4 regions of the Pseudomaricurvus sp. ABR4_320 genome follow, and region 1 is predicted to be linked to each of the others. Evidence: predicted binding sites of a transcription regulator. Region 1 holds the regulator's gene; each other region holds the start of a gene.
The links. Region 1 encodes LexA, which represses DNA repair genes until DNA is damaged. Its sites were predicted from a motif close to ACTGTNTNTANANACAGT; they were not measured.
Positions count from the first base shown of each region.

Region 2: the regulator LexA is predicted to act here: its motif matches at 958-975, upstream of ruvC (crossover junction endodeoxyribonuclease RuvC).
Region 3: the regulator LexA is predicted to act here: its motif matches at 1,632-1,649, upstream of imuA (translesion DNA synthesis-associated protein ImuA).
Region 4: the regulator LexA is predicted to act here: its motif matches at 2,176-2,193, upstream of ACXAFR_RS15475 (bifunctional prephenate dehydrogenase/3-phosphoshikimate 1-carboxyvinyltransferase).

Region 1 is NZ_JBSWVF010000001.1:693,731-697,259, forward strand. It holds gene nagZ (beta-N-acetylhexosaminidase) at 1-720, opposite strand, end outside; gene ACXAFR_RS03035 (DUF6763 family protein) at 1,048-1,383, shown strand; gene lexA (transcriptional repressor LexA) at 1,701-2,303, shown strand; gene ACXAFR_RS03045 (hypothetical protein) at 2,629-3,084, shown strand; gene ACXAFR_RS03050 (hypothetical protein) at 3,285-3,529, opposite strand, start outside.
Region 2 is NZ_JBSWVF010000011.1:149,670-153,198, forward strand. It holds gene ACXAFR_RS19975 (sodium:solute symporter family protein) at 1-299, opposite strand, end outside; gene ACXAFR_RS19980 (hypothetical protein) at 301-759, opposite strand; gene ruvC (crossover junction endodeoxyribonuclease RuvC) at 994-1,512, shown strand; gene ruvA (Holliday junction branch migration protein RuvA) at 1,582-2,208, shown strand; gene ruvB (Holliday junction branch migration DNA helicase RuvB) at 2,233-3,261, shown strand; gene ybgC (tol-pal system-associated acyl-CoA thioesterase) at 3,423-3,529, shown strand, end outside.
Region 3 is NZ_JBSWVF010000002.1:604,461-607,989, forward strand. It holds gene ACXAFR_RS05820 (Y-family DNA polymerase) at 1-834, opposite strand, end outside; gene imuA (translesion DNA synthesis-associated protein ImuA) at 844-1,620, opposite strand; gene ACXAFR_RS05830 (DUF1428 domain-containing protein) at 1,853-2,230, shown strand; gene ACXAFR_RS05835 (VOC family protein) at 2,227-2,997, shown strand; gene ACXAFR_RS05840 (TonB-dependent receptor plug domain-containing protein) at 3,155-3,529, opposite strand, start outside.
Region 4 is NZ_JBSWVF010000007.1:59,172-62,700, reverse strand. It holds gene ACXAFR_RS15475 (bifunctional prephenate dehydrogenase/3-phosphoshikimate 1-carboxyvinyltransferase) at 1-2,127, opposite strand, end outside; gene pheA (prephenate dehydratase) at 2,281-3,378, opposite strand; gene gyrA (DNA gyrase subunit A) at 3,381-3,529, opposite strand, start outside.

The DNA of each region.
Region 1 (3,529 bases):
CTTACGTAATACATCGTTTAACCAAGGCTTCGAAAACCCCACCGTATGACTGGAATCCAACGCATCAAAAACAATGTGCGCAGGCATTACCGCTTCAAGCTGACCGAGGAGCGCTTTGAACGGCAGCAGATCATGAGACTCAATCGCGGCCATCGGCCGGGTATCGATGGGCAAATCCAAATGACTGTCTTCCCTAACACTGCCGTGACCGGGGAAATGTTTCCCGGTCACGGCCATGCCGGCACGGTGTGCACCCTTGATAAATGCACCCGCGAGCTCTGTCACTCGCTGCGGATCTGACGAAAATGCTCGATCACCAATAACACTCGAAAAATTGTCATCGACATCCAGCACCGGGGTAAAACTCAAATCGAAACCCACCGACAAGACTTCTGCAGCAAGCAACCATCCACACTGCTCTGCCTGTGAAATTGCACGAGCGGGATCTTTGGTAAACTCCGCATCGAAGACCTGCATCGGAGGAAACCGCGTAAAACCTTGGCGACAGCGCTGAACGCGCCCCCCTTCTTGATCCACACAAAGTAATAGTTCTGGCCGCAACTCACGAATCTCAGCCAGAAGATCGGCGACCTGGTTGTAATCGACGACGTTGCGCCCAAACAGTATGACGCCCCCCACAGCAGGACTCAGCAAAAGCTCTCTCTCAACATCATCCAACCGGGTACCGTCAACATCTAGAATAAGCGGCCCTAAAGCCATTTTTGTGCTCCTTATAAAAAGAATTCGTGTTCTATCGAGCAAAGAAAAATCGGCTGCTCACTGAAAATCATGTTATTTCAACGACTCACCGTTAGACAGATTTTGCATGATCACCTGCCACATCAGAACTGATTGGAACTTTACGACAGGAAAATAAATTAAGCGAACCCTTGAATATCAAGCACTTAGTTTTTCCTCGAGCCAACAATTTGACAGCTATCTCACACCAGCTGACTGGCATCTAATTCATCGGATCTTTTCCTGCCTGTCTTCACAGAGTATGTTTGTTCGCAAGAGATACGAAACAACAATAACGAGGTACCAAAGATGTCAGCACTACGACAAACCCCGACGCCAGCAGGCCCAATCATCGGCGATTGGTATGAAGATCTTGACTCTCACCTGAAGTTTGAAGTGGTCGCCCTCGATCCAACGACAGAAACCATTGAAATTCAATACGCCAATGGCGACATATCGGAGCTGGACGACGATTGCTGGACACAGTTGCCCCTTATCACGACGGTGCCTCCAGAAAGCCCTACGAGCATTTTTGAAGATACTGCTGGCTTTTGGTCTACCGATGACTCCCCGTCTTTTGCGGCACTATCAGACCCGCTAACGATGATTGAGCCTGACCTGTTTCCCGGAACGGAAGACTTCTAGCGATTTTCCCACCGACAAACGATGAACGCCCCTCCTGGAGATCATTGGATTCTCCAGCGAGATAAGGCACAACAAAACATCGCTCCAACATGATCAGGACGTTTCATGTCCTGCGTCCCGTCACTCCCTTCTTGGACTCCTTCTTATTTTCTTAAAAACCTGAAGTGCCGAGAAGCTCAAGCGTTGCCATCGACTTCCAATCATTCGTCAGCCGCACAGGTCATTACTAGAAAAAGAAAAACACGGTCAAAGAAATCCTTGCACCTGAACAGCCACTGTATATAATCACAGATACTGTATGAAACATCAGGCTCGCTATGATAAAGCTCACCAGACGCCAGGAAGAAGTATTAAACCTTATTAAGCGTCATATCGATGAAACCGGATATCCCCCCACCCGAGCAGATATTGCCCGAGAACTTGGATTCCGCTCAGCCAATGCTGCAGAAGAGCATTTGAAAGCGCTCGCAAAAAAAGGCGCAATTGAAATGGTTCCAGGGGCATCGAGAGGTATTCGCCTCCCGGACCACAATCAGGGCATTCCGGTTGTCGGCCGAGTCGCCGCCGGTAATCCCATACTCGCGGCTGAGCACATCGAAGAATACTGCAATCTCCCAAGCACTTTTTTTTCTCCGTCGGCGGACTATTTTCTGAAAGTCAGCGGTGAAAGCATGAAGGACATCGGCATTCTGGACGGCGACTTGTTAGCCGTTCATAAAACCGAATCGGCTCACAACGGTGAAGTCGTTGTCGCAAGAATCGGCGATGAAGTAACCGTCAAACGGTTCTTTCGTGGCAGGTCCCAGTTTAATGTCGAACTGCACCCTGAAAACGCAGAGTTCGAGGTTATTAAAGTTGATTTGCGAGACACCGAATTCGCGGTTGAAGGACTCAGCGTTGGGGTTATTCGCCGCCAGTAGGCCAAATAAACCCAACTAGGCGCTCACATTGCTGTATTAGAGGCAGGATAAAAGGCACCTCTGAATAAATGAGGTTTGCTACTGGCAAGAAAGCTCTTCTCACAGAAACCGGGCATAGATTGAAATTTATGACGGAATAAGCAAAGTTTTCAGTTGCCCGCAGCCAAAACGGAATTCGTTTACGTTAGAGGCGCCTTCGACAATAGCGCCATTGCAGACCTGCCCAGAGAGATGTTTTTACACACGGAACACACTGTTGATTATCGTATGAAGAAAACCGGTTCTTCTCCACTTTTGGGGAAGATCTCTCCAGGAGCTCGCTCTAATGACACACAGATTTAATTGCAGCACATCAACTAAACGCGTATCACCTTCGATCCAAGCATCACTTTTTGCTCACTCAGACGACAGTTTCCTACCGGATAATCTGCCAAACTCAATTACTCAGTTAACACTCGCGAGAGAAAACGCCATCAGTTTTCTCTACCCGATTGTCTCCCACTTGAGTAATGAAAGTACGCGCTGGACAACTTGGATACTTTCGTCCCCGGAAGAACGCGTTGCGCTACAAAAACGTCACTTCGATTGCCGTGCGATCCGTCTGATCTATACTCGTGATACGTCAGAGGTACTTCCACTATTCAACTCAGCGCTCTGCGCAGGTACCAGCGACACAGTAATTGCCTCCCCTGAAAACAATATCAGTGCGGCACAGATGAAGCGTTTACATCGCACTGCCGCGGCTAACAATGCGCAAGGGCTGCTGGTCAATTATTACTGATAAGAGTTTGTTCTCAGAATTAATTTAGGACCGCAAGTGGCTATCAAAGGGACTTTTCAGGCCTAAAAATCTGACCTCAAAAAAATCACTCAATTCTGAGGTGCAGGTTGGGACAATGAATGCTGGGATTTGCTTTTAGAAATCGCAACAGGACCTCTATCATCCAGCACCATTAACTCGGCCAGAGAAGAAGTAATGGATCAGTGATAGGTGATTTCAGAAGAATCAATATCTTCTTCGGATACTTCATCGGTATCAATGATGTCTCCGACAACTTCCATTCCGGCTTCGATCATTGCTTTCACGACTTCGAAACGGCTGTCCTGCAGGAAGGTTTTTGCTTCACTGGAGAACTTAATGCAGATCAGAGGCTCACCGTCCTCTCCGGCTCTGCGTAAACCGACACCACCATCAGGTAATTCGACAAGTTCATATAGTGAAGACA
Region 2 (3,529 bases), on a different contig from region 1:
GCTTTGATGCGTTGGGCCATGGGAGCAAACAGAATGAGGCCGAGAGCAGCCATGGAATAGCCGAGCATACCCCAGATGCCGAATTGATAGGTCAATTGCGGGGCGACCAAAGTCGTGTTGCTTGTTATCCAGGTTGCCATCGCCGTTGCTGACGCCAGCGCCATGCCGACACTGCGGCCAGCCAGCATAAAGTCGTCAGCGGTGCGGTTGCTGCGGCCAAGCCACCAGCCGAAAACGACCCATAGCACGCCGAAGAGCAACAGGATGACCAGTGCCGTCGGAATAGATATTTGAACCAAGTTAGCGTCCGTAGCCGAAGCGGTTATCGTTATTTTTTGCGTTCAGGTGGGCGATGGTTGCGATCAGAGCGGTAAACAACAATGCGCCGATCCCGAACAGTGTCCAGGCGAGAAGCAGACTACGATGTGCCACGCGAAATTCTACTGTGGCACTTTGAGGATGTCCTGCGTCGTTGACCAGGCGAGCATAGTAGGAGCCGTCACCGAGTCCGCTGATGCTGACCTTATTTTGATTGGCCAGGGGATAGCGCTGCACCGCTTCGCTGAAATCGGTGTCACTGGCAATTTCTAATAGCAGTTTGCTGTCGCCTTTTGTGGTTTTGTCCCAATTAAATGAGAGATAACCTTCCGTTGCAACGTCACTGCTTGCCGTCAACGTCAGTGGCAATGCCGCCCAGGTGCCAGCGCTGAATAAGATCAGCTGGACCATGAGTAGCAACGACGTTGTTCGGTGCGCCATACGCCCGCCCCAAGTCATAAGTGAGGCATCACTTTACTATTCCTAACTCGCGTTATCAAATACGTCTCCTTTAAAGCCTGCTGTGTAATCTAACGATACGAAAACGCTCACGCCTCTTATAATTAGTCTTTAAAGCAGATTTTGGATTTACTGAGCAGGCACTTTCTTGACCTGGCCTGAGGGAACTGGGAGACTGATACTGGATGAAACAACAGTGGCAAGTAGGAGGCGGGGTTGGCGCTGATTTTGGGCATTGATCCCGGCTCCCGAAAAACCGGCTTTGGTCTTATCAATAGTGATGGCCACCGCCATGGTTATGTGGCCAGTGGCATTATTCGTATACCGCCAACGGAATTACCGGCGCGGTTGAAAGTCATCTTTGAGTCGGTTGGTGAGTTGATCGATGAATACCAGCCTCAGCAGATGGCGATCGAACAGGTGTTTATCTCTCGCGGCCCCATGTCGGCCTTAAAGTTGGGGCAGGCACGTGGGGCGGCCATTGTGGCTGGCGTGTCGCGCTCACTCGACGTCTTTGAATACGAAGCGCGTAAAATAAAACAGTCGGTCGTGGGGCACGGTGGTGCCGACAAAGGGCAGATGCAGGCGATGGTTAAGCACTTGTTGAAGCTGCCTGCAGAGCCTCCCGCTGACGCAGCTGACGCCCTGGGTGTTGCCCTTTGCCACGCCAATTCTCAACAACAATTTGAACGTATTGCCAGTGCGACTCGCTTTCGGCGCGGTCGCCTAGTGTAAATTTTATGGGGTTTGTGAGGGGAGCTATAACATTTTGAAACATGCCTATTTTCGATTGGAGATCTGCCGATGATTGGCCGTTTGCACGGCAAGCTGCTGGAAGTGCATATCCCCGAAGTTCTGCTCGATGTGAATGGCGTTGGCTATGAAGTGCTGGTGCCGATGACCACTCTTTATCAGTTGCCCATCGCTGGCAACGATACCACGCTCTATACACATTTGGCGGTTTCAGAAACCGCGCAGACCCTCTACGGCTTTCACACCCGTGAAATTCGAGAGTTATTTCGCACGCTGATTCGCATTAACGGGGTTGGGCCGAAGCTTGGTCTGGCGATTCTCTCTGGACTCGATGCACAGCAACTGGTCGACTGTGTTCAAAACAATCGTATTGCGGTGCTGACCAAGGTTCCTGGCGTGGGGAAAAAGACCGCAGAGCGATTGCTGATCGAACTGCGTGACAAATTTGAAAAAATGGATGCGCTGGCAACGGCAGATGCCGATGCCGCTCCGGTTGCAGGAAATCCCGCGGTAGTGAATCGGCGCGATATTATTGCTGAGGCAGAGGCTGCGTTGGTGGGGTTGGGATATAAACCGGTTGAAGCCTCGCGTGCGGTGGCAGCGGTTCTCGACGAGCATGACTGTGAGCGCAGCGAAGAACTGCTGCGCCTTGCCCTCAAGAGCTTGATGCCTGTTTAACTTCACTGATAGAGACTGTGAATAATGATCGAAAAAGACAGCTTTGTAGTCAGTGAGCGCCTGATTACTGGTGAAGTGCAGGGGCGCGAAGATCAGCAGGATCGAGCGGTTCGTCCCCAGAAGTTGACAGATTATGTCGGTCAGCCTGCTGTTAGAGAGCAGATGGAGATCTTTATCAGTGCCGCCCGTGGTCGAGGTGAAACCTTGGATCACACTCTGGTCTTTGGGCCTCCCGGTCTTGGTAAAACCACGCTGGCAAATATCATCGCGAACGAAATGGGGGCCAATCTTAAATCGACGTCTGGACCAGTACTGGAAAAGGCCGGTGATCTCGCCGCGTTGATGACCAATCTGGAAGCGGGCGATGTCTTGTTCATTGATGAGATTCACCGGTTGAACCCCAGCGTTGAAGAGATTCTCTATCCCGCGATGGAAGACTTTCAGCTCGACATTATGATTGGGGAGGGGCCAGCGGCTCGCTCCATCAAGCTGGATCTGCCTCCGTTCACGCTGGTTGGTGCAACCACGCGGGCAGGGCTGTTGACATCACCTTTGCGTGACAGATTCGGCATTGTTCAGCGGCTCGAATTCTATTCCGTTGCCGATCTTGCCCACATTGTGTCGCGTTCTGCACGCCTGATGCATATTGCGATGGAGTCTGAAGGCGCCCATGAGGTGGCGCGTCGCTCGCGGGGGACGCCGCGTATCGCCAACAGGCTGTTGCGCCGAGTGCGTGATTATGCCGAAGTAAAAGCCAATGGTGTCGTAGACAGTCAGACAGCTTCGAAGGCGTTGGATATGCTCAACGTAGATCAGTGTGGTTTTGATCATATGGATAGACGCCTGTTGCTGGCCATTATCGAAAAATTTGGTGGCGGGCCAGTAGGGGTGGACAGTCTGGCGGCGGCGATCAGCGAAGAGCGGGATACCATCGAAGATGTTCTAGAACCGTTTCTGATCCAGCAGGGCTATGTCGCTCGAACGCCCCGGGGACGCACCGTGACCGACCTTGCCTACACCCATTTTGGCCTTCCTCGAAGTGGCAGTCAGTAGGCGACCTCATTGGTGAGTTCAAAGGAGTGCAGGTAGAGTTTGCCTCTGTGCTGGCTTGCATCCATCTTGATCCTTGACAGAGAATTGCCCCTCTTAAAATGAACTGCTGGAGCCTGTGACCAGTCTGCAGTGGGTGGACGTGCCTTTCAGGAAGTATTTCTATGGAACAATTCCAATTGCCGGTTCGTGTCTATATTGAGGATACAGATGCCGGAGGAATCGTCTATTATGTAAATTATTTGAAGTTTATGGAGCGCGCACGCACAGA
Region 3 (3,529 bases), on a different contig from region 1:
GGGGCCGTTCAACATATCGACGTCTGTCAGACCATCCAGATAATGGCGTTCGGCAAAGAAGGTGTTGGGAGGTCGGAGCCAGGCTTGTAAATCGTCTCCGCTGCCGCAGATCTTATCGAGCAGTTCCGCAAACCCCTGACCATGGCGACGGCTGAGGCTCGCTCTGGGCAGATCCAGCAGAGCGCCGAGCTGGCGAAACCCGGTTTGTTGCAGGCGTCGCAACTGCCGGTCTGATAGGGGCATGGCTTCCAGAGGCAGGGGTCGCAGGCGTTTCAGAAAATACCCGTGAGAGAAGTGGTCGGTATGGATGCCTGCTTTTAAGGTGGCCTTCTCATCAAGACAGTTGAGTGCGGGCACCAAGCCCAGCAACCATGACGCTTTGGGGGTGTGCCCAAGGCTGAGAATCGGTGTCAGCTGCTGTTGCTGAAGTCCTCGTCGCAACAGTGACAGCAACCGTTCCAGTCCTTTGAATAGTCGCAGGCAACTGCCGATTTCCAGCAATAGAGAATCCGGCTCTGACAGTAGCTTGCCGTTGGTATCAGTGACCTGATGGCGGCTGACATAAGGCGTAAAGCGATAACACCAGTGGGCCAGTTGTTCCAAGGCAGTGGCCTCGGCGCTGGTGTCACGTTCTTGTGTGTGAAGTTCATCCAGTAGAGCCATGGCGGTGCTGAGAGATTGGCCGGGGACGACGCCTGCAGCCTGTGCGCTGGCAGAAGCAAACATGACTTGCCGTTGCTCGATAATCGCCAGAGCACTGTCGCTGCCGCGTTCCCGGTGGGCCAGATCGAGTGCGAGCTGCGGTAGCCGCAAACAGAGCCAAAGTCTCGACATATTCTGACCTCAGGTTCGCGCAGCAGAGAGTGCCGTGACTTTGCCGCTCTGGCGCTGACTGCCGCGTTGACCAAGGGCGGCGAGATCCGGCAGTGGCGCATGGTGCGAAGGCTGCTGGTGGGTGCGCCGGGCGAGCTCCTCCTGAAACGGCCGCGCCGGATCGCCGATCAGTTCGAGGGATAGTGTCTGGTCCGCCCAGCCGCCGCGCTGTTTCAGGATTTGTATGGGCAGCTGACCGTTCTGCTGAGGAGACAGAACCAGGCGCAGTGCTGCGGGGGAGGTCTGCTGTTGTTCCCGCTGGTGACGGAGCAACACATGCCAGCAGCCGCCGGCGACAGCGGCCTGTTGCAGGCGGCGCAGTTCTTTGTCTCGCAAGGGTTTATCGCTCGCCCAGCTCAGTACGGTGCTGCAACTGGCTGAGCGCAGGCATTCATCGGTGGTCCAGAGAAATTCCCGCAGGCCGCCGGGACGAATGATCAACAACCGCTGCAGGTCAATCCCAAAGCGCTGCAGTGCCGGGGCAAAAGGTTGCCACGGGGGATCGATCAGCACCAGCCAGGGGCTCTGTTGCTGCAGGCGCTGCAGGGTGGGCAGCAGCAGACGCCACTCGCCAATGCCGGGTCTTGGCAGCAGCAGTTCGGTGGTTGCCCCAGGCGGCCAGCCACCCAGGTGTAGAGCGGTGTCGAGCGCGTCGTAGCCGGTGGCAATGCCGTGAGCCTGACGCGGCCCGCGGGAGGCCTGCCAGGTGTTGGGCAGTTGCAGCAGTTGTTCAATGTTCTTGTTCATACAGTAGTTATACTGTATAAAAATACAGCCTTCAAGTTGGTAGGGTTTTGCATCTGTCGCTTTTTCGGACAGATTCGGAGTTGACGGGGCTTGAGGGCATATCGGCGTGGGCTGGATATGCCATAAGGATCCAAACAGGCAGGGCTAGAAAGCGCTACGCCATGGTCAAACAATCGACAATCGCGAATCCTGCCAGGCCAGGGTTCTTTCATTACCAGGAGGGAAGTGCAAGATGTCTTATATCGATGGATTTGTTATTCCTGTTCCTGCGGCCAATAAAGAGCAGTTTATTGAGCACGCCAGAACAGCTGATCAGGTGTTTATGGAGCAGGGGGCGCTCAGGGTGATCGAGACCTGGTCCGATGATGTCGCTGCCGGTACCCATACAGACTTTTTTAAAGCGGTGGCCGCAGAGGAGGGCGACAGCGTGGTGTTTTCTTGGATCGAATGGCCGGACAAAGCCACACGGGATAACGCCATGGTGCAGATGGAAGCGCTTATTCAGACCGATCCCCGTATGAACACCGAGCTCAACCCCATGCCGTTTGATGGCCGTCGATTAATTTACGGTGGCTTTGAACCTGTGGTGACTCTGGAGGCCAACTCATGAATGCCCAAGGTGATTTTATCTGGTATGAGTTGATGAGCCGGGATCTGGCGTCTGCGAAGGCGTTTTACGAACCGCTGATCGGCTGGCGTGTGGGTGAGAAATTGCCCGGCGATATGGCGTATTACGAAATCGCGGTCGGTGATACCTGTATCGGTGGTGTTATGCCGCTCACGGATGACATGTGCGAGCAGGGCGCCAGACCTTGTTGGCTCGGGTACATCGCCGTAGAAGATGTCGATGCTACGATAGACAAACTCGTGCAACTGGGTGGGCAGGTGTTGCTCCCGGCATTTGATATTGAAAATATCGGGCGTTTGGCGATGGTGTCCGATCCCCTGGGCGCGCCTTTTTATCTCATGCGAGGTTTTGTGGATGCCGAGAGTCATGCCTTTCATGAAACGACGGCAGGACACTGTTGTTGGAATGAATTGAACACGACCGATCAAGCCGCAGCGATTGCATTTTATACCGAACTGTTCGGCTGGGATTGTGAGGAGAAAATGTCCATGGGTGAGATGGGCGACTATGTTTTTATTCATCAAAACGGCGTTCAGATGGGCGCGATTTCTCCGGTCCAGCAAGAGGGGAGTTTCTGGCAGTATTACATTCGCGTAGACGATATCTATGCCACACCGGGTGCGATTGCGGAGCTGGGTGGCAAGGTGTTACACGGGCCTCACGAAGTGCCTGGTGATGACGCGATTGTGATTGGACAGGATCGAGAAGGTGTTGTATTTGGATTGGTCGGTAACGTGAAAAAGGACTAAAACGTTTTAAAAAATCGTTGGCAAAATAAAAAATGGCGTGGGGCAGGCATAAAACCTGCCCCGCTATTACAGGGCCGTTAGCATTCTGATCTGAAACTTTCTAAAAAAATTTTCTGACCAAGTTGCGGCGAAGGCTCAGACAGAAAACCTCCCATCATCAAAGGTTGATTTTCGCTCCGAGCGTAAAATAGCGCCCGATTTGATCATAACCGACGGAGTCTCCAGTAAAACTCCGAATTTCTGGAATCTGCGCCAATACCGGAGGTTCTTCTTCGAAAAGGTTGTCGACACCAAAATAAATGGTGGCCATGTCCGAGAAGGCATAGCGCAGTTGGATATCGGTATACCAAACCTCTTCCGCTTCGTTGGGGCTGCGCACTTCCGCGGGCTCTGCAAGATCAAAGGCCTGTTCCGATTGATAACGTTCTTCCAGGCTAAAGGTAAATTTATCGATAGAATAAGTGGCGCGGATGTTAAAAGTCAGTTCTGGATCGCCGAGCTCTCCGGCTTCTTCATCACCCACGCTGTCTTC
Region 4 (3,529 bases), on a different contig from region 1:
TGGCGCAGTAGCACGCAGTCCTGCCACGGCAAAAGCCATCGCGATGCGGTGATCTCCCAGACTATCGACGACACCGCCCCCAATTTCACCGCCCTCAATGATAATCCCATCAGGCTTCGGCTCTGCCTTTACCCCTAACAGAGCGAGACCATCGGCCATCGCCTGAATTCGATCACTCTCTTTCACACGCAGTTCTTCTGCGCCAGAAAGTACAAAACGGCCCTGCGAGCAGGCTGCAGCCACGAATAATGCGGGAAACTCGTCGATGGCAAGAGGAACCTGATCCTCAGGAACTTCGATCCCCTGTAATGGAGTATAACGCACCCGAATATCTGCGACCGGCTCACCGCCAACCAAACGTTCATTAGACAATGTGATATCAGCACCCATCAGCTTCAATATCGTTATCACTCCATCACGAGTTGGATTGATGCCAACGTGTTGCAGAGTGACATCAGACCCTGGCGCAATGGCTGCAGCCACCATAAAAAATGTTGCTGAAGAGATATCGGCTGGCACTTCAATAGACGTCGCCTTAAGGCTTTGCCCTGGAGACAGAGATACCGAATTCCCCTCTCGGACGACCTCTACGCCAAACGCAGAAAGCATCCGCTCAGTATGATCCCTTGTCGGCGCAGGTTCTGTGACACGGGTCGTGCCCTCGGCATACAACCCTGCCAAAAGCAGGCAGGACTTAACCTGTGCGCTGGCCATCGGCATGGAATAGTCGATACCGGTTAACTGAGCGTTGCCATTTATCACCAATGGCGGCACCCCGTTTACTCCGGTTTCAATATCCGCCCCCATCAATGACAAGGGATCGGCCACTCGCTTCATAGGGCGTCGGCTGAGGGATTCGTCCCCCGTCAGCGTCGAGGTAAACGTCTGCCCGGCCAACAAGCCCGACAACAACCGCATAGACGTTCCTGAATTGCCTAAATACAACTGACCGGGAGGTTGCTCCAAACCATTTAGCCCGACACCGTGCACCTTGACCTTGCCTTGATCCGGCCCTTCAATGACGACCCCCATGTCTCGAAAGGCTTGCAAGGTCGCCAACGCATCTTCCCCTTCCAAAAACCCTTCGACGTCCGTAACACCTTCAGCAATTGAGCCCAACATGATGGAACGATGAGAAATAGACTTGTCACCAGGCACACGACAACTGCCTTGTATGCTGCCGCCCGGCAGAACGTGAAACTTACTCATGACTTTTTGAGATTCCGAATTGTAGGCCTGTCTGGCCAGCATTTTGGTAAAATGATCCCGGGCGGATTTCGCACGGGTAAAGACGCCCAGCAGATAGGTACTGTCATCTGTCTCAACCGCAGAACGCAACCGCGACAGGTTGTCTGTAAAGAGGTCTAGTGATTGCAACACAGAGGCGCGATTCGCTCGCATAATATCGTGCCACATCACCGGATCACTGGACGCTATGCGGGTAAAGTCCCGAAAACCACCGGCCGCATAGCGAAAAATATTTTCGTTCTCCGAATCATGGGCAAGTGTATCTACGAGGGAAAACGCAATCGCATGAGGCAGATGACTCGTGGCTGCCAATACTTGATCGTGCTCCTCGACCGGCATGGTCAACACCTCAGCACCGGCAAGCTCCCACAGCTTTTTAACTTTTGCCAGATGTTCTGGTCCTGTTTCTGCAGTCGGAGTCAGAATAACGCGATGGTCCACATACAGTTTATCATTGGCCGCCTCTACCCCACTCTGCTCTGAACCGGCAATGGGGTGGCCACCAACAAACTGAGCGGGCAAATGACCAAAAACACGCCTGACCGCATCGATAACCGAGCCTTTAACACTGGCGCCATCAGTGATGGTCACCGACGGCGATATTCCCGCCGCATGAATATCCTGCAGAATGTTTTCTACGGATAACGTTGGCACGGCAATCAGTATCACGTCTCCCGCACCCAATTCGGAGACGAGATCGGTCAGCTGAGTGACAGCGCGATCAACCACATTCAACTTTTCAGCAGCCCGGCAGGTCTCTTCGCGACGCGCGACCCCAATGACACTGCGGCAATGGTTTTGACTCTTCATCGCCTTGGCCAGACTGCTACCAATCAACCCAAGCCCAATAACGACCAGTTTGTTTATCTGGATAGACACCCGGGTCCTCTTATATTCGTATGTAACCGCAGAACATGCGGATTAATGACTGACTGTGAAAAGAGTTCATACCGCGAACCGAAGAGTCAAAGCAGCTTGCCACGCCCTGTCGCAAAAAGCGTTATTTAACGGTACGAGTTATTAAGTGAACGTCTACAGCAAACCTTTCGGGTATGAACCCAAAATTTTGAGATCGGCGGCTCGACTGGAAACTTCCTGTAACGCGGCTTTGACGTCAGGGTTATCAACATGGCCATTGAAATCGATAAAGAAGACGTAATTCCAGTTACCGCTGCGGGATGGACGTGTCTCAACCCGAGTCAAGTCAATCCGATAACGATGAAAGGGCTCCAGCAGATCGTGCAAAGCGCCCGGTTCGTTGCGCATCGCGATGACGACAGAAGACTTGTCTTCTCCGCAGGGAGGGACATCTTGAGTGCCGATGATCAAAAACCGAGTCGAATTGTCCGGACGATCTTCGATCTTTTCCGCTAAAATATTGAGGTCGTACTTCTCCGCAGCCATCTCGCCGGCAATCGCGGCAGCATTCCATTCGCCCTTAAGTCGTTTCGCAGCCTCAGCATTACTGCTGACCGCGATACGCTCAGCTTTCGGGTAGTTGGCATCCAACCATTTACGACATTGAGCCAGGGACTGAGAGTGGGAATAGATGCGCGAGATGGCGTCCTGACGAGTCACGTCTGAAATCAACAAATTGTGATGGATACGCAACACCACCTCACCACAAATTTTGATATTCGAATCTACAAAACTGTCGAGGGTATGATTAACAACACCCTCGGTTGAGTTTTCTACCGGTACAACACCATACTGAACCGCACCGGCCTCGACATCCCGAAACACCTCGTCAATGGTTGCGGCGGGAGATGTCTCAGCGCCGTGGCCGAAATGTTTAATCGCAGCTTGCTCGGTAAAGGTTCCTTCCGGCCCGAGATAACTCACCTGCACGGGCTTTTCGAGTGCCAAACATGCCGACATAATTTCCCGAAACAGCTTACCGATAACCTCATCACCAAGAGGGCCTTGGTTGCGGTCCATCGCTTTGCGCAGCACTTGGGCTTCGCGTTCGGGGCGATAATATACAACCTCCCCCCCCTGCTTTTGCTTGACCTCAGCCACACGCTGCGCGCACCGAGCGCGGTCGTTAATCAGATCACCAATTTGGCGATCAATGGCGTCAATTTCATCGCGCAGGGCCAACAACGCCTTCTGCTCGTCATCTTGATCCATGTTTATTCCTCTTCGGAAGATGGTGCCTCACCATCCTCCGCGTCCTCACTACTTTCCTCAACGCGGGCTACACCCACCAGATGCTCATCGGTGCGTAACTTAATTAAACGTACACCCTGAGTGTTACGGCTTAGGATAGATACCTCGTCCA